DNA from 3 places in the Paenibacillus sp. 1182 genome. Region 2 is predicted to be linked to each of the others. Evidence: riboswitches for the same ligand, from Rfam matches in the RefSeq annotation. Region 2 holds a riboswitch; each other region holds the start of a gene.
What was found. Region 2 has a riboswitch for cyclic di-AMP ahead of JOD82_RS28185 (C40 family peptidase). Riboswitches for the same ligand answer to the same signal wherever they lie in the genome.
Positions count from the first base shown of each region.

Region 1: linked by a shared signal. The riboswitch ahead of JOD82_RS27125 (resuscitation-promoting factor) and the one ahead of JOD82_RS28185 (C40 family peptidase) in region 2 are both predicted to bind cyclic di-AMP.
Region 3: linked by a shared signal. The riboswitch ahead of JOD82_RS17235 (TrkH family potassium uptake protein) and the one ahead of JOD82_RS28185 (C40 family peptidase) in region 2 are both predicted to bind cyclic di-AMP.

Region 1 covers NZ_JAFICR010000020.1:9,836-17,332, reverse strand. Annotated here, with positions in the region: gene yabG (sporulation peptidase YabG) at 113-1,009, opposite strand; gene rsmA (16S rRNA (adenine(1518)-N(6)/adenine(1519)-N(6))-dimethyltransferase RsmA) at 1,065-1,949, opposite strand; gene rnmV (ribonuclease M5) at 1,957-2,502, opposite strand; gene JOD82_RS27125 (resuscitation-promoting factor) at 2,649-3,797, opposite strand; cyclic di-AMP (ydaO/yuaA leader) riboswitch at 4,069-4,351, opposite strand; gene JOD82_RS27115 (TatD family hydrolase) at 4,553-5,323, opposite strand; gene JOD82_RS27110 (HD domain-containing protein) at 5,366-6,649, opposite strand; gene JOD82_RS27105 (AbrB/MazE/SpoVT family DNA-binding domain-containing protein) at 6,981-7,235, shown strand; gene rsmI (16S rRNA (cytidine(1402)-2'-O)-methyltransferase) at 7,360-7,497, opposite strand, start outside.
Region 2 covers NZ_JAFICR010000023.1:42,460-49,956, forward strand. Annotated here, with positions in the region: gene JOD82_RS28175 (M1 family metallopeptidase) at 1-1,692, shown strand, start outside; gene JOD82_RS28180 (hypothetical protein) at 1,704-2,531, shown strand; cyclic di-AMP (ydaO/yuaA leader) riboswitch at 2,808-2,945, shown strand; gene JOD82_RS28185 (C40 family peptidase) at 2,951-3,451, shown strand; gene JOD82_RS28190 (GNAT family N-acetyltransferase) at 3,757-4,263, shown strand; gene JOD82_RS28195 (4a-hydroxytetrahydrobiopterin dehydratase) at 4,342-4,641, opposite strand; gene JOD82_RS28200 (hypothetical protein) at 4,759-5,052, opposite strand; gene motA (flagellar motor stator protein MotA) at 5,240-6,034, shown strand; gene JOD82_RS28210 (flagellar motor protein MotB) at 6,027-6,854, shown strand; gene rluF (23S rRNA pseudouridine(2604) synthase RluF) at 6,989-7,497, opposite strand, start outside.
Region 3 covers NZ_JAFICR010000008.1:132,049-139,545, reverse strand. Annotated here, with positions in the region: gene sdhA (succinate dehydrogenase flavoprotein subunit) at 1-1,360, opposite strand, end outside; gene JOD82_RS17250 (succinate dehydrogenase cytochrome b558 subunit) at 1,454-2,128, opposite strand; gene JOD82_RS17245 (LysR family transcriptional regulator) at 2,355-3,260, shown strand; gene JOD82_RS17240 (potassium channel family protein) at 3,266-3,943, opposite strand; gene JOD82_RS17235 (TrkH family potassium uptake protein) at 3,962-5,302, opposite strand; cyclic di-AMP (ydaO/yuaA leader) riboswitch at 5,712-5,864, opposite strand; gene JOD82_RS17230 (CPBP family intramembrane glutamic endopeptidase) at 6,126-7,497, shown strand, end outside.

The sequences.
Region 1 (7,497 bases), on a different contig from region 2:
AAGTTGTCAATTTAATTTTTTGCGAACAGGAATAATTTATATAAAAAATGACAAAAAGCCTCTGAAAGCAGAGGCTTTTTGTTCAAGTCAATCCTATTGGCACATTTGAATCCTAGATTGCAGAAGGCGTTACTTTAAGCGTTGACAAATTTTCAAGCTTCGGCAGGCCGATGCGATAGCTTCCTCTGGTTTCAATTCCACCCACTCCGCGACTGCCGCTGATTGTCTGGTGAAACAGGTCCCCCATATTCACCGTATCACGGATCGAAGTAAAAGCCGCCTTGGCAGCCACGTAAACGGGGTCCAGCGCGTGAATCAGGATACGCCCTGGTGAGCTGGCGAAGTTCGCTCCCGCACGCAGCAGCGCCTCAAAATGGGACTGGCACGCCCCCGCTACAATGGTCAGCGAATCCAGATGACGTTCATATTGTCTTGCTACCTGAATTGCCGCCACAAAATTTTGCGAATTTTTATAACTTTTCAAGCTGTACAAATCGTAAGGCTGTGGCTGCTTTAGCACGCCATCATGTCCGGTAATCACTACAATATCCGGACGGATACGGGGAAGCAGCCGGTACAACGTATCCGCCATTGCCGATTCATGAACGTGATGTCCCTCTGCAGGAACACGGAGCTGTTCATATAAACTGAGACATTTTTTCAAATAGCCGGGATCCCCATCCAGATGAAGAACCTTTCCCGGCATTTCAAAATACGTTGACTCGACTGGATCACTCCAGTCCCCAACCAGAGCTGCCTGACTACGAGCAGCTTGCTGCTGGCGTGCCCGTTGCAACAGATTAAGAGACTCACCAGCCTTAATGTGAGCCTGCTGAGTCTTACCGCTAATCTGGTCTGCAGGCACTCTGACCAGATCGTTCACCGGGGAATCGGCCAGCAACCGAAATTCTATTCCCTTAATGATCGCTTTATCCCGCTGGATGTCCTCAACGCGAAACGTGACATCTCCGCCGTACGATTTCCGAACGACCAAGTCTCCTAAACTCATCACACTGTATCACCCCTCGTATATCGTATGGGTGAATGCACAGTTTGGTTCCAGCTTAGGATATACCTGCTTCCACCAGAACAGCACTGAGACGCGCAAATTCCTCAATACTTAGCGTTTCTCCTCGACGGGAGGGTTCAATACCAGCTTGTTGCAACAGCGGCTCCAGCGTGTCCCTGTTCTCTTTGGTGAAGAATCGGCTTTTTAAGTTATTGGAAATCGTTTTACGACGCTGGGCAAAAGCAGCATGAACCACTTCAAAGAAGTGCTTCTCATCCACCACTTCCACCGGAGGGGCTTCCCGTACACGCAACCGAATGACTGCAGACTCCACATTTGGCTGGGGAATAAATACTGTATTCGGTACAATACAGACCAATTCAGGTTCGCTGTAATATTGTACTGCAATGCTCAGGCTACCGTAATCCTTCGTTCCAGGAGACGCAGCCATACGCTCAGCCACTTCTTTTTGGATCATAACGACGATATTCTCCAAAGGGAGCTTGTCCTCCAGTAGCCTCATCAGAATCGGTGTAGTAACGTAATACGGCAGATTAGCCACGACACTTACTTTACTCACGTCTGCAAAATCAGCTGCAAACACCTCGCGTAAATCCAGCTTCAGCACGTCTCCATGACGTACCTTCACATGCTCATAAGGGGCCAACACTTCTTCGAGAATTGGCAGTAGCCGCTGGTCAATCTCGACAGCGGTAACTACCTTGGCCGATTGCGCCAGCTTCTCAGTCAAAGCGCCAATCCCAGGACCAATCTCAAGTGCGCCCTTCGTCTCATCCAATCCGGCAGCATTCACAATCTTATTGAGAATATTTTGATCAATCAGGAAATTTTGTCCCAAACTCTTTTTGAACGAAAAACCGTGCCGTTGAATAATTTCCTTTGTACGCCGCGGTGTTGCTATATCTTGAATTCCTGTCATACGGATATCACAATCCTTCACTTTCAATTTGTGCCAGCGCTCCGGCAAATTCCTCGCGGCTGATCTGAAATACAGAGAGCCGTTTATGTAGCTGCTTTCCGTTACAATAACCAATACCCAGCACATTCCCTAAGGCCATACGGCGTGCAGCAGCATTGGGGTGGGTGATAAGTCCAGCATCAATCAGGTCCGCCCACTCAATCAGCGGGTCGGCGCCTTCTACTGTCGTATGAACCCGTGCGAGAGCGTGTCTGATCGCTTCCGGTGAGGCATTCTCCACACCAATATCTCCTTTGCGCGTCGCTTCTGCCTCGGGTATAAAGGCCTGCTTGCAGCCGGGTACCTTGGAAGCGATAATCTTACGGATGCGCTCCCCTGCATGATCGGGATCGGTTAAAATGATGACCCCCCGCCGCTCCTGCGCCAATGCAATTTTACGCAGCGTCATTTTATTAATGGCTGAGCCGCCAGTTTCTATCGTATCCGCTTCAACAGCGCGGCGAATGGCCACCGTATCATCCCGGCCCTCTACCACGATCACTTCCTTGATCATTTGCATTTCCCTCCACTGCTACACAGCAAGCTATATTTATCTTTCCCTGCTTTTGAAAACAAAATAAGAAGAGGATATCCTCTTCTTAGCATGGCATAACTATGTTGTTAATACTATCGCATTGCCCTCAACATACACAACCTGTTTTAGTTGATTTCAGGCTTTACCGGTCCGATAACATATACGGTTTTACCGTGCTTACGACCAAATTGGTTGGCTCGGCTCAAACTCTCATAATACACATCGATTTTGTGGCCTTTAATCGCGCCACCGGTATCCTCCGCACGGCGGAAGCCCACTCCTTCGATATACACCCACCAGCCGATTGGAATTATACTCGGATCGACAGCGATGGTACGGCCTTCCGTCACGCGCGTGCCGGATGCAGTACGTGTACCGATACCTGGCTCCTGTGAGGAATACGCCGTCATGGAGACATTTTGTAAAACTTTGCTATATTTAAAATTGACGCCTGCTTTACGGACAGCACTGCCCGAACTAACCGTTGTTGTCTTAACCGCATCATTGGGACCGACGGAAGCAGCAAGAACGACCGGCTTTTTCTTCGTTCCTACCGCAATAACCTTATCCACACGGTTCTGTGCAACTTCCTTGTTAACCAGCTGTTTGGATACCAACTTTCCATCATGATATACCTTTTGAACGTGCTGGACTACCACACCCGATTTGCCGCTTTGAATGACCCGATTATCGCCTTTATAAAGACTTGGATCGGCCGTTTTGATGACCTGATAAGGCACCTGTTTTTTCTGTTCGACCTGCTGTTTCTTCACACGGACGATTTTTATGTCCATGTTAGACGAAACAGAGGCATCCAACGCAGGATAAACTTTATCCGTTGACGATAATTTATAGCCCGAGGTACGAATGGCACCTTCTACTGTATTTTCTGTTGTGTACAGCTTTTTCGTCTCATTGCCTGAAGATACTTTAACTTGATTGGCACGTTTAATGACTACGCGGTCCCCATCCTGTACTGCTCCATTTAGCGGCATAGAAATTGTATCATGCGGCTGAAGTGAAATGGAATGCTCGCTCAGCAAATCTTGAAGCTTGGATTCCCGGGTTTCTACCGCAGATGCCTTGCCATCAATGACAAAAAAGACTTGTTTTTTAGATTGCGTGTACATCAGAATTGAAATCATAATCGTTAGCGCGATTAGAAAAATAGCAACCAAAGCAGCCTGGCGCACATTCTCTTGCTTCCAACGCAATACGTAAGACATGCTGGATGAGCGTGACTCATGGGTCTCCTCTTTTTGGAAAATGCCCATTTCCTCCGTCCTCCTTACATAGCCCGCCGTCTGGAGTAAGACATAGTTGAGATTTGACGTGACTATAACAGATTTTCTACAAGACAAGCCCAAACTGCGACTGTCCTGCACCATGTACCCGTCTTCGCGGCATGCTGTCCTCCCCTGTTTAACCACAGTATGATGACAGATTTTCTTTTATTCACAACAAAAAAAGCCAAAGAAAGAGACTAGAGAGCTCTTTCGTGGCTTCCGGCATGTGTGAATATGCGGGAAAACTCATGCACGAGATGGCTTCTCTCTTGTTACGCTTACGGGGTTAGCTGTCGGGTTCGGACGTAGAGAGTCGCCCTAGCTTGGGTCAACCGCTCATGGCGGTCGCCTTCACATTCACCCCGAAGACCCAGAAAGAAATCGAAATACGGCTCCTCCACCTGTTCAATCCCATCCGGGAAAAGAAATTAGGTCGAGCCGGCTGGCGGAAGGGACGTTCCCTTCTTGCACATACGCCGGACATACTGTAAGCCATATCGGTTCCCCCGTTCCCTGTAAAAGGGACTCAGCGAGACTGGTTCATGAAATGACTTGTTGATGTTTACATTCAAACAACAATTCACTGAAAAGATGATATCCTGTTTCTATGCATGTTGTAAAGCAGGTTTCAAGTACATTTTTCAAAATATTCGGTTAAAATATTGTAATATTCTCGAGTTTCCTGCAACAAATTCATGATTAGCTTCGTCTATCTCTTTATTTTGATCGATTTCTTCGCTTTTTTATTGAATGTCAAATCGTTCCAAGGCATTTTGGGTCGTTATTGACACTAATTCCTCCACTGTAATCCCCTTAATTTGGGCTGCAGCCTCTGCTACCAGTCTCACATGCGCAGACTCATTTCGCTTCCCGCGAAACGGATGCGGCGTCAGGTAGGGCGCGTCCGTTTCAATGAGCAGACGGTCCAGTGGCACCTGTGCCAGCACCTCTTTTGGCTGCTTGGCATTTTTAAACGTAATAGGACCACCGAAGGAAAGGTGAAATCCCATATCCAGCACCATTTGGGCTGTCTCCCAGCTCCCAGAAAAGGAGTGCATGACTCCGCCAATCTCACCCGCTTTTTCCTCACGCAAAATCTTAACAATATCTTCATGGGCATCCCGGTTATGAATAACAATGGGCATTTTGAGCTCACGAGCCAGACCAATTTGATTTCGAAACACCCGATGCTGAACATCCTTCGGTGATGTATCCCAATAATAATCCAGACCGATCTCTCCGATGGCTACGACCTTCTTATGACTGCATAACGATGCAATCCATTCTAAATCTCCCTCTTGCATTGTAATCGCATCCTGCGGGTGCCATCCAACTGCCGCATAAATAAAATCATACGTCTCGGCCAATTTCATGGTGGATGGAATGGTCTCACGATTAAATCCGATATTGATCATCCGCGTTACTCCTGATTCGACAGCACGTGCTATAACTTCTTCACGATCTTCGTCAAATTGTGGCGCATCCAAGTGAGTATGAGTGTCGAACAAATCCAAGGTTTACATCTCCTTTTTTTACTTACATTTCTATATAGTTGTCTATTCTTTGACAAAATAATTCCTTATTTCGGCAGGAAGCCTGTCTTTTACCGCGTTCAATTTATTCTGGGGAAAATACATATGATATTTCCCTCGGTGAATACCACTTATGGAGCGCACAATTTCCGAAACTTCGGATATTTCACTCACCTCGCCCTGACGTCCAAGCAGTAAAATCTGGTTGTCCGTCGAGCCACCCTGCCGAAACACATCATAAGGAAGATCCGTCGGAAAATCAATTTCAAAATCATATTCAGGGTGCAAACCAGCCTCTTCCAAAGCTTTCCGAATACTGTCAATGGTATCTGTATCCATATTTTCAATCTCTACATATTTATACAATCTACGGTCCATAAAGCGGCTGCTCAAATCACTTAAAATTTCGTCCTTTTCTCGTTTCCACTGGCTAAATACGGTCTGAATTAATGACTCATCGAGCATCAGATATTGCTCTACTGTAAGCTCTCCTTTCAACAGATCCGGCAGCGGGTCCAGCAGAAAACCAAACTCATATCCGTTTTTAAACAATTCCTTTGCTCGCTTGAAAATTTTACGTAAAAGGATCTCCGAGCTGCGTGTTACAGGATGAAAATAAATTTGCCAATACATCTGATAGCGTGACATTAAATAATCCTCTACTGCATGCATGCCTGATTCCTTCACAACAATTCTCCCATTATGAGGACGCAACAGTCGTAAAATACGGTCCAAATCAATCGTGCCGTAGTTGACACCTGTCGAATGAGCATCCCGCAACAAATAATCCATACGATCGGCATCTAGCGGACTGGTCACCAAGTTAACAACAATCGGCTTATCATACGTTTTGGCTATAACCGCAGCCACCTTTTGTGGAAGCTTCTCGTCGACTTGCCGTAGCACGGCGTTGATCTTCGTGTCTCCCAGTACAATGCGGCATGTCCAATCCTCATGGTTCATATGAAAGGCTTCCTCAATTGAATGTGAAAATGGGCCATGCCCCACATCATGCAATAGAGCTGCACACAGAGCAACCAACCTTTCCTCTTTCGGCCAATCTGGGAAATCTCCACGTTCAAATTGAGAAATAATACTTCTCGTAATCTCATATACGCCCAATGAATGTGAAAAACGGCTATGCTCCGCTCCATGAAACGTAAGATACGATGTGCCTAACTGCCGTATGCGGCGTAAACGTTGGAACTCCGGCGTGTTGATCAACCGCCATATCACAGTATCCTGAACATGAATGTAATTATGTACCGGGTCTTTAAATACTTTTTCTTCACTGAGTGGCTGGTGCAAGATATCAGCTCCTTTAATATTCGGAATAATGGATTAAAATACAATAAAATCCTAAAGCATTTCCCTCATTCGACATTCTTTGTCGTAATATGTCGAATTATAGTTTTTCGACATTTCCAAATCGACAAATTGAATAAATCATCAATAAGATAAGGCAATGCACATGAGTAAAGCTCTTTAATCTAAATACTTTTGCATAATCAGACTGTTACTACATTTTTTAGGTTGACTGTTTTGGGAATCGTTGGTATAGTAAATATCAGAAAAGAGAAAATTTTGTCGAATCATGACACTTATATTATTTTAAACGGCGAGAGGAGCCTGATTTATTATGATGAAATCCACTGGTATTGTAAGAAAAGTCGACGAGCTCGGACGTGTTGTTATTCCAATCGAATTGCGCCGTACCCTGGGAATCGGGGAAAAAGACGCGTTGGAAATTTATGTTGATGGCGAACGCATCATGCTTAAAAAATACGAGCCTGCTTGTATCTTCTGCGGTAATGCTGAGAACGTAATTTACTTCAAAGGGAAAATTGTTTGCCAAGATTGCATTTCTGAAATCCCAACACCTGTGACAAACTGAGAATTTTAGTATATAATAGACTTATCAGATATTGTTAATTCTAACCTTTTTCATATACACTCCTTGTTGCCTTCCACGGTTTGAACCCAACCGTTGGAAGGCCCTTTTTTGTTTAGGCAGATATTCATAAGAGTGCGTTGTAAACATCTCTCTTGGAGATTGCACGATCTGTGGCTGTACGCTTCATTGCGTCCTTGCGTGTAAGTCCCTCTTGCTCGTAATGTGCGACGTGGGACTCCAAAGATAAGGACTGCCACCATGC
Region 2 (7,497 bases):
CATCCGGGCAAGAAAACCGTGAATGATCTGTATCTTCATCTATACCCGAACGCCTTCTCTTCCATGGAAACCACCTTTATGAAGGAATCCGGTGGAAAGCTGCGCGGAGACACCATGCCCAAAGACGGCTTTGGCTCTATGACGCTGACTGAACTAAAAACAGAAGACGGTTTATCCCTCATGCATCGCATCCAATATGTGCAGCCAGATGACGGTAACGCAGGCGACCGTTCGCTCATGAAGGTGCGTCTACCCAAGCCAGTACGAGGTGGCGAAGAAATCACATTATATATGAAGTTTGAGGTAAAACTGCCTGCCATCTTTGCTCGTATGGGTGGGACAGATGATTTTGTAATGGCAGGACAGTGGTTCCCGAAGCTCAGTGTCTACGAGACTGCAGGGCAGCGTGGACGCGCCGAGGAGGGCTGGAACCTCCACCAGTATCATGGTAACTCCGAGTTTTATGCCGATTTTGGAATTTACAGCGTACGGATTCGGGTGCCTGAAACTCATATCGTAGCAGCGACCGGATTTCCCACCCGTGGTGCCGTCCGACAGAACGGACAAAAAATATATCAATTTTATGCCGATGATGTACACGATTTTGCCTGGTCCGCTTCACCCAACTTTGTAGCCGTAGAAGAACCCTTTTCTTCTGCTGAAGTCCCTGGTGTCAAAATCAAGCTCTACCTTGACCCATCGCACAAGGAGCTCAAAGGACGCTATATGAGCGCAGCGAAGGCCGCTCTTTTGTACTACAGCAAATGGTACGGGCCTTATCCATATTCCACCCTGTCCATCGTGGTTCCACCTAAATCAGGCAATGGAGCTGGCGGCATGGAGTATCCGACACTCATCACGGCCGCTGCTGCGGGTAATCTCAATCCTGGCTATAGTCTGGAACGGACATTAGTTCATGAGATTGGACATCAATATTTCTATGGAATGGTAGCCAATAATGAATTTGAGGAGCCGTGGCTGGATGAAGGCTTCACCTCCTATGCAGAGGAGCGACTTATGGAGCAAGAATATGGGCTTACCCCCAACTTGCCATTACAATCGGGACAGGTATCCTCCCCACAGCCGCTAAACCGTGAGTCATGGAAGTACGGCTCGGCTGCTGAGTACGCGCAAAATGCCTACTCTCGAGGCAAGCTGGTACTACGGGGCATTGAACGTCAGGTGGGTATGAAAAAAATGGATCGCATTATGCGGACCTACGTCCAGACGTACCGATTTAAGCATCCGTCCTCACAGGATTTTCAACGTATCGTGGAGAGAGTCACCGGACGCTCATGGAGCCACTATTTTGAACAGTATGTATATGACGGCCAGATGGCGGACTTTTCAGTGGATCACATCACAAACCACAAGCTGGAGAATGGATATGAAGCAGTCGTAACGGTCAGCAAAAAAGGGGCGGATTATCCCAAGATCCCTGTCCAATTTACCTTCAAGGATGGAACCAAGAAATTCAAGGCTTGGGACGGCGCGGGCAAAAGCACAACTTTTCGGATCAAAAGTACTTCTCCCGTTTCCTATGTAACCCTTGATCCCCTATATACCATTGCACTGGAGAACAAGCATATTAACAATACCCTAAAAGCCGAATTGGACGAAAAGCAACAAACCCGTTGGAGTATAAGTGTAACCAAGCTGCTGGAGACACTGCTTGGAAGTCTGTCATGGTGAGGTGTCTATAGATGCGGACTGTTATAAAAGAGGGCTGGGCGCTGGTGCGCATACGATTTTATATCGTTATCATTTTGTTTCTGTATCGATTACTGTGGGGGGTGTTTCTCTATCGGCTGGTACAATCTGCCGTTATCCCGCTACTGCTCCGTTATCCTGATCAGGGTCAAAACGAGCTGGGACAGACCTTGTTTTGGATGGAGAGCCAGATTGCTCTGATGGACAGCCGGGAAGTACATGTGTATTTGTGGATACTACTAGGGGCGACTGTACTACGCATACTGATCACTCCCTTCATTAGAGCCGGAATATATCAAAGCCTGCATACCGATGCGACTGAGCCGCAAAGCCTGTCCTTTTTCAAAGGTATGAAACGCCATGGCATGTCGTCGCTGTTGTATTACATCATCGAGTTGGGACTGCTGCTGATTCCCGCCTTTTGGGTAGTACCGAGACTCTACCCTATTGTAGCAGGTACGCTTCAATCTCCCTCTTACCTGCTGCACTTGTTGCCCTATGCCATGGGATGGATGGCATACGGATGGTTCATTCGGCAGTGCATCCTGTATATGCAACTAGGCACTGTCGGTGGTCACGCCATACTATCGTCCCTGCTCGCCTTCTTTCGCCAGCTTCTCCCAGCTGTCGGTATATCCCTTTTGCTCGGTGCTTGTGTGCTGCTGGTCTTCGGTCTATTTGGCACCGTGGCGATGATTTGGACTGGCATGCTCGCGCTCATTCTCCAACAATCGTATCATTTTGTTACTAGTCTGGTCAGGCTGTGGCATATCAGTTCGCAGTACAGACTATGGCATACCGATATCTCCAGTAGAAGCTAAGCCCTTCCTTTATGTTAATCACTTCATTTCCGTCTGTCGAAAAAACTTTATGCATAACCGCGCAAACGGCACATAACTGAATACTGTTAACAAGATCTGTTCCTGGGACATTAGGAGCAGATTTTTTTTGTAACTTTTTGCAATGAAACATTTGCCAAAGCCAGCCGACTTTGTTACAATAATCGCAGTGAACTGATAGTAACAACTTTGTAATCTTTATTGTAACCTTTATCTCAAAAATATCGTTATTGTGAATACTGCTCTCCAAGGTGCACATCTTAAGTAAAGCCTAATTCCTGGCACCTAGGAAGCGGGGGAACCAGTTTGGGTGAATTGATCTCGCAACAGAGTGGTCATAGGGGAACCTTCTACCGAATCCTTAAGCTAACCTCGCAGGCATTGGAAGGGGTATATTTTTTTTGAAGAAGAAGCTAACGATCGCAGCTATGAGTCTTGCCATTGCCTTTACATCTTTTACATTCGGTGGCGGCAGTGCATTTGCAGACTCCAAGATGGACCAGGTCATCCAAGATGCCAAAGGAACGAACTACAGAAGCGGAGGCACTACACTCGAGGGATTCGATTGCTCCGGCTTCACAATGTATGTATTCAACAAACTGGGAATTAAACTTCCGCATCAATCTGGATCACAATTCAAAATGGGATCTTCTGTATCCCGCGATGAAATGAGGCCTGGGGACCTGGTGTTCTTCAACACCACAGGAAGAGGCATTTCCCATGTAGGTATCTTCGTAGGTGAAGGGAAATTTGCCCACTCCTCGACTTCACGTGGTGTAGTAGTTAGCTCACTGAACGAAAATTATTACGCTAACCGCTATGTCGGTGCAAAAAGAATTATGAGCACAGACGCTTACCATTCTGTAGCTTCAGATATTCCTGATGACGATAACGTAGAATAACTAACGCACAGCAAGCTAACCCTAGCCGCAATTTGATTCTGGCCGGAATCGAATTGCGGTTTTTTATGTCCACAACATCAGCAATGATTATCTTTACTGACGAACTGACACCTCAAAAGGTTTCAATTTTAGCGAACATCGTCGGTTTTACCGTCACCGCTGGGGGAGCATATGAGCAGTAATTCCTTCTTATTGAATGTATACCCGACTTAGGTATGAAATAAACACGCTTGCCATTCCCCTGCAACTTGTCTACAATCTGTTGTTAATGATTGAAGTACCTGTGTAAAAGGAGGATGGAACACATGCCGGCCTCAATATCCAACTATCGGATCGTACCGATGGACGAGCATCAAGCGGCTGCAATCTGTGAGTGGCGCTATGATCCACCTTATAACATATACGGTTGGCTCCCCTGGGAACAAATGAAGGCGCTTGAAGTCGAATTTGGGAGTCCCACGCTTCGCCAAGAGCAATATGTTGCCGTACTGGATGAAGAGAACAAGCTGACAGGATTTGCTCAATATTTTCCTATGATCGGTGTGACCCGGCTAGGTCTTGGAATGCACCCTGACAGATGCGGACATGGCAAAGGATCAGATTTTGTCCGTGCCATTGCAGAGGAAGCCCAACGACGCAACCCGAAGAATGAAATTGATCTAGAGGTGCTCACTTGGAATGGGCGCGCTATTCGGGCCTACAAGGCGGCTGGATTTGAGCTTACAGATACCTATGAACGCCAGACTCCCGATGGCAAAAAACCGTTTTATTGTATGGTATATCGTCCAGACCACCCAACCCAGGTTCTATGATAAAAGCGCCTTCGGCATACAACCACGATGTTGTATAGCGAAGGCGCTTTTATCATCATACGACAGATCATTACAAGCTCAATGACTGCTACGCATTTTTTCAAAAGCTTCATTATATTGTTGGGCTTCCTTAATATCCACGGCCATAATACCGCCATCGTCCCAAGAGGTCAAACGCAGAGTCACGGTCTTGTAATCAATCGTAATAAATGGATGATGATTGAATGCTTCAGATATAGCGGCAACTTCATCCACGAATGCAATCCCTTTCATAAAACTGGAAAAATTATATTTCCGAACGATCCAACGTCCTTCCTCCAGCTCCCAGCCCTCCAGTTTCTCCAGATGTGCTTCAATCTCTTCTTGTGTAAAAGGCATGTTACGAACTCCTCCCCGTTTATACGGAAGCCTTTCGACCGCTTAAATACGGCCAAAACTACGATATATTGGTGTACATATTACCACGGCCCCGTTGATAAATCCATAAGACGGACCTCAAATCAAAGGGACTGACGTCAGCTCCTCGTCCCCAATCAGTACATAGATACGATGCTGCTCCGGCTCATAGATCACAACGCCACTCCCTACAGTGATTGTGGGCTCTGTACCCAGTGCATAAAATAAGTCTTCTGCCAAAGCTTCATTGACTTCCTGACGTCCCGCCGGGTCCAGCCTGTCCCAATCTTCTGCTTCCATCTCAAAAAATTCATAGCTATCTGGGATGCGCCCCACAGCCTCTGTCAAATCGTTCAAAATTTGTTCATACTCACGTCCATGCTTTACTCCCATGCCATTTCCTCCAATGGTTCCGCCATTCAATACATAATCACCTTATTATACCGGAAATTCGCACTTAACAAAAAAGAGAGTTTTGTCGATAAATACTATAATCCGTCTTGTAATGACGCGCTTGGGGCAAGGACGACCCCGGCGGCATGAAAGGATTCAAAATCTATTCTCATGGATGAGGTGTATCATGCAAATTTCAACCATTATCGGACTTGTGCTCGGGATTTTGTCACTGGTCGTCGGGATGATCTTAAAAGGCGCTCCGGTCGTCAATCTGGTCAATAATCCCGCTGCTTACATGATTATTTTCGTCGGAACGGCAGCGAGTATATTTATGGCCTTCCCGATGGCAGAAATCAAACGGATTCCGAAGCTGTTCAAGGTTATTTTCACCGAACAAAAACTGTTAGACCGCAAAGAGCTCATCGGTACGTTTACCGAGTGGGCATCCATTACCCGTCGTGAAGGTCTGCTCGCCTTGGAATCCAAGGTAGAGGAAATCGACGATCCCTTTATGCGTGGCGGCATGCGAATGATTATTGACGGCAATGATCAGGAATTCGTACGGGACGTTCTAATGGAGGATATCAATGCCACCGAGGATCGACATCGCTCTGGCGCGCTGATCTTCTCCCAAGCCGGTATGTACGCTCCAACGCTCGGGGTACTCGGTGCGGTTGTAGGTCTGATCGCCGCTCTGGCCGACCTTAGTGACATGGAAAAGCTCTCTCATGCCATTGCAGCAGCCTTCATTGCGACGTTGCTCGGTATTTTTACAGGTTATGTCCTGTGGCATCCGATGTCCAACAAGCTGAAACGGTTATCCAAAAAAGAAGTCGAGCTTAAATTAATGATGGTCGAAGGTCTGCTTTCCATTCAATCGGGGATATCGACGATCGCCATCAGTCAGAAACTGACGATCTTCCTGACTCCGACCGAACGGGCTACGATGACCCAGAAGGATGGCGATTCCAGTGAGTAAAAAGAGACATGAACCGCATGAAGAGCATGCTGACGAAAGCTGGCTGTTGCCATATTCCGACTTAATGACCCTTCTGTTGGCTCTTTTCATTGTCTTATTCGGTATGAGCTCGCTCGACGCCAAAAAATTTGAAACTATGGCTCAATCCCTGAGTGCAGCTTTTAATGGCGGCACTGGCGTGCTGGATCACTCAGCCGCGAATCCGTCGTCACAATCCATGGATATGGGCAAAAATAAAGAACAAGTGTCACAACCCGTAAAATCGAAAGCTACTTCTACCTCTGAACTGCAAAAACAGCTGGCCCAACGGGAAGAAGAGGATTTAAAAAAGCTTAAAAAACAGATGGATCAATACATTCAAAATAACGGCCTGACCCCGTTGCTGAATACCAAGCTAAACCAATCGCAACTAATGATCACCATTAGTGATAATGCCTTGTTTTCATCCGGGCAGGCCGAAGTAAAGCCGGAAGCAAGAAAGCTGGCCAAGTCCATTTCTAGTATGCTCCAGCAGTTCCCTGGCTATGATGTTATCGTATCGGGTCACACGGATAATGTACCGATCTCCAACAGCCAGTTCCCGTCCAATTTTGATTTGAGCGCCAAGCGCTCTCTGAATTTCTTGCGTATCTTGTTGCTCAATCCAGATCTCGACCCAACCAAGTTTGTATCCATCGGTTATGGCCAGTATCGTCCATTGGCAAGCAATCAAGATGGTCAAGGACGCTCTAAAAACCGTCGTGTTGAAATATCTGTTCTCCGCAAATATCAGAACGGGACACAAGTCATCAGTCCTACCTCAAGCTCGAGTGAAGGTTGATTATGCATATGTTATATGAACAAAGGCACCGCCGCATTTTTATGCAGCTGGTGCCTCTTTGTTTAGTGCTTCCTGTACTTTGCCCTTTCAGATACGACGATCATACGCTCTAGGCTATACGAGCCCCTCTGGCATTAGCTAAGCGTATAATCGAGCATCTGACCAAGCTCCAGCTTCTCAGCCTCTGTCAGATCACGCCAGGCACCTTTCTGAAGGGACCCCAACCGAATATTCATGATTCGCAGCCTTTGCAGTTTTTTAACTTCATAACCGAAGGCTGCACACATACGCCGGATCTGACGATTTTTCCCTTCAGTCAGGATAATACGGAATACATACTCAGATACACGCGTCACCTCACAAGGTAGCGTCCGCTGACCGAGTATTTTCACCCCGCTAGACATGCCCTGCACAAAAGACGGTACGACAGGGCGGTCCACTGTTACAATATATTCTTTCTCATGCTTGCCTTCTGCCCGTAGAATCTTATTCACAATGTCTCCATCGTTGGTAAGTAAAATGAGACCTTCCGAATCCTTATCCAGGCGTCCAATCGGGAATATCCGCTGCGGGTGCCCCACAAAATCAACAACATTGCCTCTAATGTGGCTCTCCGTTGTACTTGTAATGCCCACCGGTTTGT
Region 3 (7,497 bases), on a different contig from region 2:
CTTTATGAAGAACATAAGCATTTTCTTTTCCGTCCATATGCAAAATACGCTCATACTTCTCCGTCTGCTGATGAACTGCCGCATCAAATACGGAGGTAGCTATATCCTGTGCAGATTTTTTCAAGCCTTTAATGTATTCCACAGCCTTAGGTCCAGCCACCATCCCGCCGTAAATGGCTGACAGCAACGAGTTCGCACCCAAACGGTTCGCACCGTGATATTGGAATTCACACTCACCAGCCGCGAACAAGCCCGGTATATTCGTCATCTGATTGTAATCGACCCACATACCGCCCATTGAATAATGAACAGCCGGGAATATTTTCATCGGGATTTTGCGCGGATCGTCACCGACGAATTTTTCATAAATTTCAATAATGCCGCCCAGCTTTACATCCAGCTCTTTCGGGTCCTTGTGGGACAGATCGAGGTAGACCATGTTCTCGCCATTAATACCCAGTCCATCATCAACGCATACACTGAATATTTCACGTGTCGCAATATCACGAGGGACCAGATTTCCATAAGCCGGATACTTTTCTTCGAGGAAATACCATGGCTTACCGTCCTTATACGTCCAAATACGACCGCCTTCTCCCCTTGCCGACTCGGACATGAGACGCAGCTTGTCATCACCTGGTATAGCCGTCGGATGAATCTGGATAAACTCACCGTTCGCATAGCGTACGCCTTGCTGATACACTGCACCGGCAGCCGTGCCCGTATTAATGACGGAATTCGTGGTTTTACCGAAAATAATCCCGGGGCCACCAGACGCCAAAATAACTGCATCCGCCGCAAAAGTCTTCACTTCCATCGTACGCAAATCCTGCCCGCAAATCCCTCGACAGATGCCTTCATCATCCAGTACAGCCTGTAAAAACTCCCAGTTCTCGTACTTGGTCACCAAACCCGCAGATTCCCAGCGCCGTACCTGCTCATCGAGAGCGTACAGAAGCTGCTGTCCTGTCGTCGCACCGGCAAAGGCGGTCCGATGATGCTGGGTACCGCCGAAGCGGCGGAAGTCCAGCAGTCCTTCCGGTGTCCGGTTAAACATGACGCCCATGCGGTCCATGAGATGAATGATCCCCGGAGCCGCTTCGCACATCGCTTTTACCGGAGGCTGGTTGGCCAGAAAGTCCCCGCCATAGACTGAATCATCAAAGTGAATCCAGGGTGAGTCCCCCTCACCCTTGGTATTAACCGCACCGTTGATGCCGCCTTGAGCACAAACGGAGTGGGACCTTTTGACCGGAACCAAAGAAAATAAATGAACGTGAACTCCCGCCTCTGCCGCCTTGATCGTAGCCATTAGACCTGCCAGACCGCCGCCCACGACAATAATGTTGGATGCTGCCATTTCTGCTCACTCCTTTTTTTCAGGATTTTAACCAAATCCCCTTTTACGTTTGAAAATAGAATCTCAACACGATGTATAATTGATATGAGTCGTTTATAGTAGCTGTTTAAAAGCGCCGCATTGCACCAAGGCAGTTGCCGTTTCCTGAAATTCCGCACTGCGGAATGCAAGCAGGGAAGCGATGAAGCCGATAGACACCACCACGAACAGGGTCATACAGATATAAGAAGATACTTTTTGCGCACGTGGTCCCACGGTAATCCCCCAACTAACCATAAATGCCCACAGTCCGTTAGCAAAGTGAAAGGATGCCGAAACGACACTGATTAAATACAAAATGAAATAAACCGGGTTCGTCACGATGCCATGCATGACTCCGCCTAGCTCCTCATGGGTTACATTACCCAGAGCCACCTGAAAGCGCGTGTCGTATACGTGCCAGATAATAAATACAAATGTAATGACGCCGGAAATACGCTGGAACAGAAAGCGCCAGTTACGTGAATAGCCGAATCTTTTGACATTCGGGTCAGCCTGATAAGCAATATACAAGCCATAAATTCCGTGGAACAGTAATGGCAAGTAGATGAATAACGTTTCTAGCACAATAACCAGTGGCAAACCATTCAGGAAGGCCACGCTGCGATTAAATCCTTCCTTGCCGCCCTCCACCGCTGTGAAGTTCGTCACCAAATGCTCAACAAAAAATAGAGCCAGCGGAATGACGCCAAGAAGCGAATGCAGCTTTCTGGAATAAAATCCTCTCATCTAGGTCATGCTCCCTTCTCCCGATAATAGCGTTTTCAATAGTAATATAACATATAAATTGACAGTTTCCGACAGGAAATGTCCAACAAGGTGTCCCTTATAAGGAAAAACAAAAGTGTGAACATCTTGTGTCGCTTTCATGTTACTCCTTTTCGGCTTATAATGGAATTGCAATATACGTATTAATTATTATGTCTTTTTTGCATATAGAGAGGAAGTGGATGATTTGTTTGAGGATTTGAACGCTTTTGCCGTCATTGTCGAGCAGTCCAGCCTGAATAAAGCCTCCAAACTGCTGAATCTGTCCCAACCTGCCCTGTCTCGCAAAATTGCCAAGCTGGAGGAAGAGCTGGGTGTGAATCTCTTTGATCGTCGGGGCAAACGGCTCGAAATTACGTCCACTGGCCGATTTGTTTATACATTCGCGCTAGAGCAACGGCAACGACAGCTTCGCTTTTTACAAAAGCTGTCCCAGCACAAAAATGAAGCCCAGAGTATGCTTACACTCGGCGCAAGCCTCACGACGCTCCAAACGACGCTGCCTACCCTCGTCGAAGCTTTCATGAGCAAGCATCCTCAAACCGAGCTGAAGCTGCTCACCGGTAAAACCCATGAAATCGTCGCCTTTGTACGTGACAAAAAAGCAGACGCCGGTATTGTCGGGTCTGCCATTCATGAAGCTGGACTGCGTTGCATTCCGCTATTTGATGATCATTTGGAGCTCGTCGTTCCCATCGGACATGAATTAACGGTCAAGACAGGAACAGCCTCGATGAAAGATCTGCAAGGATTGCCGATGATTATTTTCTCCAAAGGGACCTGGTACCGCAGTCTGACGGATGACTTGTTCCAGCGCAGCGGCATCATGCCGGATATCCGTATGGAAATCGACTCTTTCGAGGCGATTGTACGCCTGCTTCCAACCTGTAAGGCTTCAGCCTTGCTGCCCAAATCCTATTTGCGTAGCGAACTATTGCGGGATAATGGACTCACTGCATTGTACTTGCCCGATTTGAAGGAGACACGCCGAACGACCTCCCTCATTTACTCGGAGACGACCGATCTCGGTCCGACAGCACGACGCTGGATTAGCGAGACACGGGCTTCGTTTGCAGGCTACCGTATGGTGTAGAGGGTTTAATCCTCTTCATTAACATTAACAACCTCATCCTCAAAGCGACCGATATTGTCATTCGAACCGATGATGACCATAATATCGTCTGCTTTTAGCCGATCCATAGCCGTCGGTGCGATCAGGATACCGTTCGCTGTATGAAGCGCCACGACGCTACAACCAAAGCGAGTACGGGCATTTAGCTCTGCTAGCGTTTTGCCATTCAGACATGCAGGTACATTGAGTTCCACAATACTGTATTCCTTAGACAACTCCAAATAATCGAGCAAATTAGGCGTGACTAGCTGGTGAGCCACCCGGATACCCATATCCCGTTCTGGATAAATAATCCGGTCCACACCGAGCTTTTCTAACGCACGCCCGTGCAGCACAGATATGGCTTTGGCTACAACTTTTTTCACACCCAGCTCCTTCAGCAAAATGGCGGTGAGGATGCTTACCTGAATGTCATCACCAATAGCAACAATGCCACAATCGAAATTACGGATGCCCAGTGATCGCAACGAGTCTTCATCGGTAGCGTCCGCCACGACAGTATGTGTCAACATCTCACTCATACTGTCCACAACATCCTCATTCCGGTCAATGCCTAGCACCTCGCACCCCATATCCACCAATTGCAAAGCCAGGCTTGAGCCAAACCGCCCCAAGCCAATAACTACAAACTGCTGCGTTTTCATATCTACTCGAAAACTCCCTTATCCTATAATCATTTTACCTTCCGGATGACGATATAATTCTTTACCCTTTTTCGGCCCCAGTGCATAAGCTAGCGTGAGTGGCCCCAGTCTACCTGCAAACATCGTCAGGGTAATCACCAGCTTACCTATGACTGTTAAATCAGGTGTAAGCCCCATCGACAGCCCCACCGTACCAAACGCAGACACCGTCTCAAACAAGATCATCAGAAAATGATGATCTTCGGTTGCCGACAAAATCATGGTCACCCCGATCACGAACAGCAACCCCAGCAGTGTAATGGTCAAAGCCTTGTAAATTCGTCCCTGCGCAAGTCGGTACTTGAACAGTACAATATCTTCCCGCCCCCGCAGCATCGAAATCACTGCTCCAATGAGCAGGGCGAATGTTGTGGTCTTAATCCCGCCTCCAGTGGAGCCAGGGGAAGCCCCAATAAACATGAGTATGATGATAAAAAACTGCGTAGCCTGCCGCAAGCCTGCGATGTCCAGCGTATTGGCACCTGCGGTACGGGGAGTAACGGACTGGAATAAAGATCCCAGTAGCTTACCACCCCAATCAAGCGAGCCAAGAGTCTTTGGATTCGTAAACTCAAATACAAAAATCACGAGCGTGCCGACTACAATCATAGCGCCCGTCATGCTGAGTACCACCTTGGTATGCAAGGACAGTCTCTTGCGCTTGCGATATTCTGCCAGGTCTGACATCACTACAAAACCAATGCCGCCAGAAATAATTAGAAACATTGCGGTAAAATTAACAATCGGATCATATACATAACCTGTCAAGCTGCGAAATTCACCGAATAAATCAAAACCAGCATTGTTAAACATGGAGATGGCATGCCAGATTCCAAAATAAATCGCCCTGCCTACAGGCATATCAAAGGACCAGCGAACCGAGAATATCGTAGCGCATACGCCTTCAATAACCAGTGAGTACAGTAATACCTTACGGATTAACCCGACAATTCCCTCTACAGAAGTCTGATTCATCGCTTCCTGCAAAATGAGACGCTCCCGCAAGGAAATCCGACGCTTGAACACCAGTGCAATCAAGGTAGCCATGGTCATAAAGCCAAGACCGCCGATCTGGATCAGCGCAACGACGACAACTTGACCAAAAGTGGTAAAAAAGAGCCCGGTATCCTTTACGACAAGCCCGGTTACACAGGTCGCAGAGGCGGCAGTAAACAAAGCGTCTATAAACGCAAGTGGCTTTCCTGTTGTATTGGAGATCGGCAGCATTAACAATAAACTACCTATAAGAATGATAATGGCAAAGCCCGCAACGAATATCTGCGGTGGAGAAAGCCGAAGCCAGCTTGCATTGGGATTCATCTATTCATCACTTCTCTCCTAATCCTTAAAACTATAAAAACAGTGATTTAATACGGTGTAAGCTCGCTACGCGTTCCATTTGATCTTCCGATCGTCGTTGCCCCTGAATTTTTTGATTTTTCCAAACCTTAAGTAACTATAATTAGCATTCCCTGAATACAGGAAGAATGCATGTCAAGCACTACTCGGCCCCCTGTGCTATTGGCGGGCAGTAGCGAAAGGGGCAGAATTGTTCTGAAGAAGCGAAGCGTTTGCCTTTATCTCCGGATTTTAACCATTAAAGGGGGTATACAATCAAAAAATCCGGGGATAACAGCAATCGGAAGAATAATCTGCACCCGCAGCGGTCTAACCAATCCAAACACTTTTATACGCACAAAAAAAGACACCGGAAAACCGAGTGCCTGACTTGGTTCCTGCTCATAGCCTACGAGGTTAGCTGACGGATTCGGGCAGCACAGTATGCCCTATTTACACTTCCGATCCAGCAGGATCGGTTGTAAAATTCACCCCAGTAACATGGTTCCCCCGTTTTCCCATAGAAATTCGGCTCAACTGTATATCATTACCTATGTATTTCATAGGCATTGCCTCAAGATTATAATCCTTCTATATCCAGATCACAAAACCAATTTCGCCGAAAAAACGTGAAATTGGCTTTATTTTGCGAATGGGCATCGTTTAATCGCAGCTTATCTAATTTTATTGGAACTTTAAAGTGCTTTCACTCTATTTTCATGAATATCGCTGGTCTGTTGGCGGGAACCTGTGCAGTATGATATCTTTAATGGATGTTCTTATTTACAGATTAAGGAGGAAACTCATGAATCCTATCGGGAAACCGGTCGTGCTCACGGCCAACTTCAAAAAATTAGGCTTGCTGGGCGGGATTGGCCTGATTTGCTTTTTTATCTTTCAATTGCTTATTCCCTCGCTTAGCAATCCGAGTCCAGAATCAGTAATGAACGCAAAGGTCATCAGCAAACAAGAAGCGGTCATACACGCATTGGACTTCGCCCGCTCCGAGCTGGGCTATACTGAATCACAGCCTGAGGAGCCTGTCGTGACCTATCAGGCCGAAACAGATTTGTACGGTTATTTATCTAGAGAAAAACTGCTTCAACAGTACGACCGTACATGGAAAAAACGTTACCCTTACGAAACCTTTCGGGTCGATCTGCCTGAATCCTCAGCGAAGAGTAAACTGCAAATTCATGTGGATTTATCCACTGGGAAGGTCGTTAGCTTTAAACGGATCACCTCCAATACCAATTACACACAGGCTGATATTTCTACGGATGAACAAGCACGTAACAGGCTTGTACGTGTGGCTGAGGACGGCATGACGCTCGAAGCCAAGGAGCAGGCGGCCGGAGTATGGGTCAAGCGCTTTGGCTTTAAGCCGTCGGATTTGAAGCTCTCGACCACTGAACAAGAAGGCGGATTAAAGTATACCGTAGACGATAAAAAAATCGGCGCCTCGGTACTTACACTGGCTTTTACTTTTGAAGACGGTGATGTTCGCTCCTTCACCCAAAGCTTTTCGGCCCCGTCGTCCTATACCGATTATATCGAAAAGCAAACATTTTGGGCGAATTTGATGACCTATGCGGGTTATGCCCTATTTAGCTTTGTACTGGGTGTACTTGCCATTGTGTATGCGTCACTCACCCGACGACATACTTCATTTGTACGCGGCATTGTTCTATCCGTTGTATACTTTATTGCTAGTATAGCTGGGACCATGAACATGCTGCCTTTATTGCAAGCAGAAGCAGGCGGTAAGGGCATGCTTATATTTCTTATGGTTTTCCAGATTGGTGTTACCTTCGTCATGGCTGTAGCGCTCTACTTCTCCTTGGTCGGCGGTGACGGGCTTATGCGTCAGGTTGGACTGAATGCATGGCCGCGTGCGAAAGAGCCGGGCTACGGGCTGTATGTGCTTCGCAGTATGTATGTTGGCTACTTGTGGGCCTTTATTTTGCTCGGGGTACAATCCATTTTGTTCTTTATACTGGAGCGCACATTTAATACATTCTCCACCACAGATGCCACGCAATCCCCTTATAATATGGCTTATCCATGGCTACTGCCGATTATGGCCTGGATGGCAGGTATTGGAGAAGAGACTGTCTACCGTCTGTTTGGTATTCCGATGGTCAAAAAAATAGTAAAAAATACTTTTGTTGCGTGTC